Regions from separate parts of the Paenibacillus sp. J31R122 genome, predicted to be linked through region 2. Evidence: predicted binding sites of a transcription regulator. Region 2 holds the regulator's gene; each other region holds the start of a gene.

Region 1 (3,287 bases), on a different contig from region 2:
CAGGCCGTGTATAAGGAACGATTGCTTGGCGGGCGTCTGAAGTCGGGTGCTGAACCGATCTATAGTCCTGAGCTTGGCGCAGCCTGGAGCGACCTGACACTTGAGCCGCCGGAGCCAGGTGACTGGTTTCGGTCGGCTAGCGACGTGGCGGGTTATTTCCATAAGCTTTCGCTTCCTAATTCGTTTGAAATAACGAATGAATATGGACTAATGCTGAATAAGATCGAGCTGGCGGTACTTGCCATGCAGCGCGGCACTTAACTTAGCTTTAGCATGCGCTCTGCCGACCTTATTCGTCTATTGTCGATCCTTCAATGTCTCTTATTGGGTACCATTTACCGTTAATCATAAATCGCTTCTGGAGCTGATCAATTCGATCTACGATACCATGGACAGTCCGTTCCTCAGTAGGGTGGAATAATTGGACAGTTATCGGGTGCCGCTGCTCCATTGATTCGGCCATAGACCGGGATATATGCTCCCATTCCTGCTCATCAAGCTCCACTCGATTGCGATGCTTCAAGGCGGCTTCATGTTGATTGATCGCCGCTTTATGCTCTGGCAGCATCATGCGGCTTGATTCCCAGAGACCGTTTCCTTCGAGCTTCTTTCTCATTTATAATGTCCCCCAATCTTCTCAGAGCGATGAAGGGCTTGCCCTGCGGGTGTTATCGAAACAGCCCTTAAAATAATCGCGTCACCGTACTTCAGCTTAATGGCATCCGTTGCTCGCTCGAGCGCCGCTGATTTCTCGCGATGCGGGTCAAATAAAGAAAGCTGATACTCGTCGTCAGTTGAAAACTGCGACAGACTGACGCCAACCTTTCGAACGGGAAGTCCGTCCCAGTGACGCTTCAGCAGCGTGATGACAGCGTGATAAACCTGATTCGTAACATTGCTCGGATCGTCCATTTTCATTTGGCGATTAAAGCCGCTGGGCCGGTCATAATCTGCTCCCATGCAGCCTACTGAAATGACATGCCCCATATATCCCTTGCTGCGGCAGCGCTGGCAGACGAGCTCTGTCAGCTCAAGCAGCACGACCTTGATCTCCTCCAGCTTTCCGTAATCACGCGGCAGCGTCATCATATGCCCTACAGCCTTCGGGGCCACCTGGTGTGTGCCCGGTGTTACAGGGCTGTCATCTATTCCATTGGCGATGCGAGAGTAGAGCTCCGCGTTTATATCGGAGTTTTTGCCGAATTTGCGGTGCATCATCAGCTTAAGCTTCTCTAAAGGCGTTTCCGCGATCTTGCCGATCGTCTCCATACCCATGGCGTTAAAGTGACGCGTCATTCGGCTGCCGACCATAAACATTTTGTTAACGGGCAACGTCCAGAGCGTCTCATGAAGCTTATCCTTAGACAGGACGTAAATGCCAGAATCGTTTTTCTTGGCGTAATTGTCACACGCTGTCTTCGCTAAAATTTTATTCTCGGCAATGCCAAATCGCGTGTATATTCCGAGCTCCGCTTGAACATGTGCCTGAATGATTCGCGCAAGCTCCTCAGGCGATCCATAGAGATGCAGTGAACCGGTCACATCCAAAAATTGCTCGTCGATCGAATAAGGCTCAACTAAATCGGTATATGACTGATAAATACGAGTTATCATCATGGAGACATCAATGTACAATTGCATCCTTGGCTTAATGACGACTAAATTCGGGCACTTAGCGAGTGATTCTCCTAGTCTCTCCGCTGTCGTGACTCCGAAGGATTTGGCAATTGGACAAGCCGCGAGAATGATGCCGGATCTGCGCTCTGGGTCGCCTGCAACTACAATTGGCAGTCCGTGATACTCAGGATGGTCGGCCTTCTCGACAGACGCATAAAAGGATTGGCAATCCGCAAGCATAATAACTTTGTTAAGAGGCATTACGTTTCACCAGCTCCACTGCTCATATGAATCACATCAACGATATAACGGATTGAGCACATCCATTTTTCAAATGTCATGATGTTCCCTCCTACAAGAACGTTTGTTCTTATTATATACGGAACACTCGTTCTTATTCCATAGGTTATTTGTGGATGTAATTTACAATGATTGGGCAATGCTCTTCGCTGATGGAGTTTGGTTGTTTGTATTTTCGAAGGATTATGCATACCTCTTCCGCATTATGTAAAAAGTAACCACAAGGGGTGATTGTATGAAAAAAATGACTATTATCATTTCATTGCTATGCGTCATAATGCACGCGGAACGAGCAAATGCAGCAGTGGAGAGTGAAATGGATCATTGTCAAAGAGTCGTTCTTACTTTACTAACGCCTGATATACAAGAGCAAATCGATGGTTATTATCAAAGCGAGCTAACGGTGTCACCCACATTCGCGCCGTTTCTTGAGAGCTCTGAGCTCGTGTACAAATACTACAGCTCCCATATGGAAATTCAAGTGACCGTAATACCCTATGTAGGTCCTCACCTCTCTGTAGGCAAGGATATCATCACCTTTAACATAAATAACGACGGAAGCACGTCCGTTAACAGTTACAAGCATGTAGAGGATTTTAAGCTTCCGCCTAATTATCAAGACATCGTTAGGTAAGCATCAAGAACGATGACGGGCAAATAATGCAAGCTGTATACAGATGCCTCGACGAATGAGGTGTCTGTACATATTTGCATCCAAAATACGGAAAATAGAAGCGGCGAGGAAATGAAGGTGCGGTTATGAACAAACAAAACGCAGGGGCTTTAACGCCATTCAGTCCATCACTGTCAGCGAACGTGCAAGCTATTCGCAAACGATTCGGCGATAGTGCCGATATCGTAATTCGAATGTTTCGCAGCGATGCGGCTCCTGATCGAGAGCTGGCGATTATTTATATAGACGGAATAGTCGATTCGGAGACGATCAACGAAAGCGTTATGGAACCATTGATGTCGATGAGACTACCCAAGCATGAGTATGTCAATGGCGGCAAGTTGATGGATGCATTGCGCAACTGTGTCGTTTCAATAGGATCGATGCAGGATGTTAGTACATTAGAAGAGGCACTTCAGTATATGACAGACGGCTTATGCGTTATTTTGGCGGACGGAAGCGCAATAGCTTTGACTGCCGATGTCAACGGCGGTGAACAGCGAGGTGTTACAGCTGCACAAACACAGACGGTCATTCGGGGGCCTCAGCACGGTTTTGTCGAGAACGTTCGGACCAACATTAGCTTGATTCGTCGATTCATTCGTTCGTCTGACCTTCATGTGCAAATCCACAAAATCGGTAGGCAAACCCATTCGAATGTAGCGGTGCTTTACTTGCATGGAACGGTAGATAAAGG
Region 2 (3,287 bases):
TCCACCAAATCAAAACACTAATTCGTCTCAATTTGAACAGCAAGTTTTGGATTTGGTTAATAAAGAAAGATCCAAAGTGGGCTTGAACTCCCTAAGTAAGAATGCTGAATTAGCGAAAATGGCGATGGTCAAAGCACAGGATATGCATAATAACAATTACTTTGATCATAATTCTCCGACTTACGGATCACCGTTCGATATGATGAAGCAGTTCGGAATCACATACAGCTCAGCGGGAGAAAATATCGCAAAGGGCCAAAGCAGTCCTACGCAAGTTATGAACGATTGGATGAACAGTCCGGGGCACAAAGCCAATATTTTGAAAAACAGCTTTACCCAGATCGGAATAGCCTATTATAACGGTGAATGGGTACAAGAATTTATTGGCTAACTAACTATCAATATATGCCCGAGGATGAACAAAAAAACCGAAACCTGACACTTGATCACCTCGATTTATTATTTGTAAAGTCAATATGCTCTCAAGAAGGAGAAGTTACGTTATAACAAACAAAAGACCCATTGAAGGGTCTTTTGTTTGTTTGTAGTCAAAGTTTAGTGTCCTGGACTTAGGGACTTTATATCGTAATTGAATTTATTAGTAACCTCCACCAAAGACGCCACAGCTACAAGCGATAATTACCAATAAAATAAAGAGCACCAGAATAGTACCAGTGTTTGTAAAAGCTCCACCTACACTAGACATTTTTCATTCCACCTCCTTTTATTGAGTACTCTGTAATTTATGCACGTATTCTTCGATGTGATTGGATTCTTGTTACGTAGATACATAAACCGTGTCATAAGCCCAGAGCTTACACTGAAATATGTTGAAAAGGCAGTTGCAGAGGGGATTGCTCCTATTTTGGATATATTCGTATATCGGATAGCTTTTATTTTCTTGCAATAAGAGCGAATGTTTGGTATATAATAAGAACATGTGTTCTATTTATTGTTAAATGTCGTTTGCAAGGTTCAAGTGAATGGAGTTGTGTATAGATGCTTGGAGACCGAGAGCGAAAGCTGTTGCGAATTTTGTGGAATTTGAATCAATTGGAATGGGTAAAGAGTGACTTTACATTAGTTTGCCGGTTAACCGGGTGGTCAGACAAAGAAATCGCGTTATTATTGGATAATTTAATTGAGGACAAATATATAGAGAGGGATGAGGGGAATCATTTTGTTCGAGTGATTGAAGGATGGGATCGTACGTAAAATAGGTAAAAAAAAGACTGAATCCCGTATGCTTGCGCTTGGATTCAGTCTAGTTAGTATGTACGTTTTAGGCTAATTAATGAATATCACGGAATATTCCGATAACCTTGCCTAAAATCGTCACATTGTGAAGTCGAATAGGCTCCATGGAGGAGTTCTCCGGTTGTAGACGAAAGTGATCCTTCTCTTTGTAGAAGGTTTTGACAGTTGCTTCATCGTCTTCAGTCATTGCAACAACGATGTCGCCATTATTGGCAGTTGGCTGCTGACGAACGATAACATAGTCTCCGTTATGAATACCAGCCTCGATCATGCTTTCTCCCATTACGCTCAAAATAAAAACGCTGCTATCGCCTACGAAATGCGATGGAAGGGGGAAGTACTCCTCGATATTTTCAGTTGCAGTAATAGGTACACCTGCGGTTACTTTGCCGACTATCGGCACTTTGGATACAGAGAGAGGTATAATTCCATCTACACCTTCATTGTCTAATATTTCAATTGCACGCGGCTTAGTTGGATCTCGGCGAATAAGCCCTTTCTTCTCCAATCTGTCCAAATGACCATGAACGGTTGAGCTGGATAATAATCCAACAGCTTCTCCGATTTCTCGGACGGACGGCGGGTAGCCTTTCTCCCGAACTTCATTCTTAATAAATTCAAGAATCGAATGTTGTCGGTTGGAAATCTTCGACACTGCGATCACTCCAATAGTAGGTTTGTTGTAGGAAATTATAACATAGAACCGGAGTTCGTACAAACATAAGTTCTTAAGTACAGAAGTTCGTATTTTTTTGTTGACTACAAACGTTTGTTCGTGTATTCTGAAAACAGAACAAACGTTTGGGGTGCTGATGATGATAACTAGTCCAAGTTTTTACAAATCGATCCATACACAACCAGAGAGTAATTTAACAACAATTAGACGCCGTCTGCTGCCGGTTATGCAGCGGCATGCTGTGAAGATAGTAGTGAGTATCGCTTTATTTGTTTTATTGTTTACAAGCTTTTTGCTTATGGGTACTAATGCATCAGGGAGTGAAATTACACCTGCTTCGACGAACGAACAGGTTGTAATTGTAAATGCTGGAGACACTCTTTGGGAAATCGCCAAGCGTTTTAATGATGGCAGTGAGGATACTCGATATATAGTTTACCTAATTAAGGATCGGAATGGACTGCAGAATGCAAATATTAAGCCTGGTCAGCAGCTCATTATTCCGAATTGAACATAGGAACATTAATTAATAGTTTGCAAATACAACACAATCGATAGCTTTCCGAACAAGCAGGATGAATGACTTCTGCATGTTTAGGAAAGTTTTTTTGTTTGAAGTGAAGGGGAAGAAGACTTTCAGAACGTCTATTAATAGGGACATTAATGAACGGAGGTTAATAACAAAGTATGTAATAGGCTCGAAAGAGTTGGTTATACCACAGCTTTTATATTAAAATAGATTAGATTGTCAATTTTTGTAGAAGGAGAACCCTATATGTTACGTGTTGAAGGCTTATCCCATTCTTTCCAAACGGGGAGTGAAACGACTCCAGTGCTCCAGCAGATAAGCTTTACTGTGAGTAAGGGAGAGATGGTCGCGCTGCTAGGCAGCTCCGGCTCCGGCAAGTCCACCTTATTGAATTTGATGGCGGGCTTAATGAAGCCAACAGAAGGCAATATTTACATTGCCGATCATAATATTGTATCGATGAATGAGAACCAATTAGCCGAATTTAGGCGAAAGCATATTGGATTTATTTTTCAAGCATATGAGCTGGTTGCACATCTCACCGTTCGTGAAAATGTAGAACTTCCGCTAGTATTTCAGTCGATTCATCCATCAGTTCGTAAACAAAAAGCGCTCGATTTATTAAAGCAGGTCGGTATTCCTGAAAAAGCGGATTTGTTCCCATCTCAGCTATCGGGAGGGCAGCAGCAGCGTGTCAGTATTGCGCGTTCGCTTATTACAGAGCCTTCGGTCATATTCGCAGATGAACCAACAGGGAATTTGGACACGAAGACGGAAGAAGAGATTATAGCTATTTTGAAGCATTTGAACCATACGATGAAGACG
Region 3 (3,287 bases), on a different contig from region 2:
AAGTTAAATGGCTCGTCTGCAATTTTAATGGAGTCTGTCGGGCAACCGTCAGCCGCATCCTGCAAATCATCATACAAATCTTCTGGAATTTCTGTATTCCCTTTATTGCCATCAGCCTTGTATATAACCTCAGCTATGCCCTCATCATCATAATCATAAATGTCAGGAGCAGTAGCTCCGCAAGCTCCACAAGCGATGCACGTATCTTTTTCTACCCAGGTAAACTTACCCATGGAAATCCCCTCCTAAAATAAATGTATCGAATAATAATCTTTATGCTTTTTCTACATAGTAAACATTCACTCATCAATATATAACAAACTATCATCCTTTTGCAAGGATGTCCCGCGAATTCGTTTATTCCTAATTAAGGTAGACGGATCATCTCCGAGCATGCCCGCTGTCAACACAGCATCCTCCCCAAACTTATCCCGCAACAGATCCATCGCTTTCGTCAACGCTTCTTTTCGTGGCTGCTGCTCATAGCTGAATAAGTCCAATTGCAAGTCAGTCTCGTCTAATAGCGATAAATTTTGCAACGTTACGCCTAGCAAACGGATAGATTCCCCGGACTGCCAATGTTTGTCGTATAGCCTGCATGCTTCTTTATAAATATCATCCGTAGACTGCGTAGGCGCCTCCATCGTATGCGACCGAGCAATTGTCGTCATATCAGGCTTACGAATAGTAATTTGCACAGTCGTAGTGACCAGCTTCTGCCGCCTTAGCCTTCGTCCTGTCTGGTCTGATAAATTGAGCAGCACACGATACACGTCTTCGCGCTTTGTAATATCGCTTGGAAGCGTCGTTGTATGGCCAATTGACTTATTGCGCTCCCGGTTCGGGTTTACAACCGAATGATCAATACCATAAGCCGCTGATTTCATCCAGGAACCGACAACGCCGAAATGCTTGATGAGCACCGATTCATCTGTTTCCGCCAATTGCCCTATCGTGCGAATATTTAGCTTCTGGAGCTTAATAGCTGTTTTCTGGCCGATACCAAACAACGTATCACAAGGCTTATCCCACAATACCCTTTTCACATCACGAATTCGCAGTACAGTTAGGCCGTTCGGCTTCTTCATATCAGACGCCATCTTAGCAAGCAGCTTGTTAGGAGCTAAGCCGATGGAGCAGGGCAGCGACAACTCCGACCCAATACGCTGCTGCAGCATTGCAGCGATTTCCAGTGGTGATCCGAACATTTTGGAGCCTGTAATATCCATATAGCATTCATCAATCGAAACAGCTTCAACAAGCGGTGTATACTGCCTTGCTATGGCCATAAACCCATGTGAGTATTTACGGTACAGATCAAAGTCCGGCCGGATTAAAATAAGGTCTGGACATATTTTGAGAGCCTGACTTACCGTCATCCCAGTTTTGATGCCAAGCTTCCTAGCCATGTAAGAGCTGGTGACCAAAATCCCTTTGCGCTGTTCTACGCTACCAGATACTGCAGTTGGCCTATCCTTATATTTCTCTGGCTGCTCCGCTTCATGCACCGAGCAGTAAAAAGCATTCATATCCAGATGAATAATGACACGGCCTTTGGCCGGGTAATGTTCATTCACATTTATCATATCAGCAACTAACACCGCCTATTCGCTCCAAAAAAAACTACATAGGTTCAACCATCCCCAGCATACATTCGCAACAAGTTTAAGTCAACGAATCCTGATCTCTGCAAGCATAAAAAGCCTATACTTTCCTTGATTGTCAAAACCCATATCAACCAATCAAACAAGATTCATACGCTTACATTTTCTTATATTGCAACAAAAAATGCAGCTCCCCTCTCTACTTTCGCTTCATTAAGTGTTATAATATTATATTATGATTTGTAAAGGTAACCAGTGAAGGAGGCGTCCCGATAATGGCAACAAACATTTCTATATTTGATACGACGCTGCGTGACGGTACACAGGGTGAAGGAATCAGCCTGTCAGCGGATGACAAATTAAAAATTGCCCAAAAGCTTGATTTGCTTGGGGTTCACTATATTGAAGGCGGTAATCCGGGAAGCAACAGTAAAGATATTGAGTTCTTCCAGCGAGTCAAAGCATTGAACCTAAACGCCAAAATTACCGCTTTCGGCAGCACAAGGCGTAAAAACAGTCTTGCAGAACAGGACGCAAGCCTTGTTCGCATCGCTGAATCTGGCGTTCCGGCTGCTACACTCGTCGGAAAGTCATGGGATTTCCATGTACATACTGCCCTACAAACAACGCTCGAAGAAAACTTAGCTATGATTTATGATTCCGTTGCGTTCTTGAGACAAAACGGCATGGAAGCTTTGTTCGATGCGGAGCATTTCTTCGACGGCTACAAAAACAATCCAGAATACGCGTTATCCGTTCTAAAGAAAGCGCAGGAGGCAGGAGCAAATTGGCTCGTGCTTTGTGACACAAACGGCGGAACGATGCCCGATGAAATCAGTGAGATCGTAGCACGTGTTACTCGGGAGTTAACGACACCAATCGGGATTCACACGCACAATGATTGCGAGCTCGCAGTAGCGAATTCTTTAGCAGCTGTACAAGCTGGTGTTCGTCAAGTGCAGGGAACGATAAACGGATATGGCGAGCGCTGCGGCAACGCCAATCTTTGCTCCATCATTCCTAACCTCCAAATCAAAATGAATTATTCTTGTTTGCCGGATGATAAATTGCGTTCCTTGACAGGAACAGCACGTTTTATAAGTGAAATCGCAAACGTACATATGCCTGTCGGTCAAGCATTTGTCGGCAATGCGGCTTTCGCGCACAAGGGCGGTATCCACGTATCCGCCATAATGAAGGATTCGAAAACTTACGAGCATATCCAGCCAGAGCTTGTCGGCAATAAACAGCGGATTCTCGTTTCAGAGCTTGCAGGTCAAAGCAATATTATATCCAAGGCTCAGGAGCTTGGGCTTGACGTGAACGCTAATAACGATAAAACGAAGCTCATCATGGACCGAATTAAGGAGCTTGAGCATCAAGGCTATCAATTCGAGGGTGCTGACGCTTCTATGGAATTGCTGCTTCGAGAGGCTTTCGGTGAAACGAAGGAAATTTTCAAGGTCGATTCCTTCAAAATGCTTGTTGAAAAAACTAATGGGCAGATGGTTTCAGAAGCTATCGTTAAAATTACCGTCGAAGGCCAGCAAGTCTACACTGTTGCAGAAGGAAATGGGCCCGTTAACGCACTCGATAATGCGCTCCGCAAAGCGCTTGTACAATTTTACCCTAAAATTGAAGGCATCCATCTATCCGATTATAAAGTTCGTGTTATCGACGAGA

The links. The regulator LexA, encoded in region 2, represses DNA repair genes until DNA is damaged. The targets are predictions, from matches to a motif close to CGAACATATGTTCG.
Region 1: the regulator LexA is predicted to act here: its motif matches at 1,975-1,988, upstream of AC0YN7_RS25095 (DNA polymerase IV).
Region 3: the regulator LexA is predicted to act here: its motif matches at 1,644-1,657, upstream of AC0YN7_RS08315 (DNA polymerase IV).

What each region holds. Positions count from the first base shown of each region.
Region 1 covers NZ_JBWDNM010000018.1:89,402-92,688, forward strand. The annotation lists gene AC0YN7_RS25085 (DUF2515 domain-containing protein) at 1-261, shown strand, start outside; gene AC0YN7_RS25090 (YolD-like family protein) at 290-616, opposite strand; gene AC0YN7_RS25095 (DNA polymerase IV) at 613-1,878, opposite strand; gene AC0YN7_RS25100 (DUF3888 domain-containing protein) at 2,153-2,551, shown strand; gene AC0YN7_RS25105 (spore germination protein) at 2,677-3,287, shown strand, end outside.
Region 2 covers NZ_JBWDNM010000002.1:630,929-634,215, reverse strand. The annotation lists gene AC0YN7_RS06060 (CAP domain-containing protein) at 1-391, shown strand, start outside; gene AC0YN7_RS06055 (hypothetical protein) at 1,000-1,215, shown strand; gene lexA (transcriptional repressor LexA) at 1,292-1,912, opposite strand; gene yneA (cell division suppressor protein YneA) at 2,070-2,444, shown strand; gene AC0YN7_RS06040 (ABC transporter ATP-binding protein) at 2,709-3,287, shown strand, end outside.
Region 3 covers NZ_JBWDNM010000003.1:437,998-441,284, reverse strand. The annotation lists gene AC0YN7_RS08320 (ferredoxin) at 1-233, opposite strand, end outside; gene AC0YN7_RS08315 (DNA polymerase IV) at 300-1,586, opposite strand; gene cimA (citramalate synthase) at 1,880-3,287, shown strand, end outside.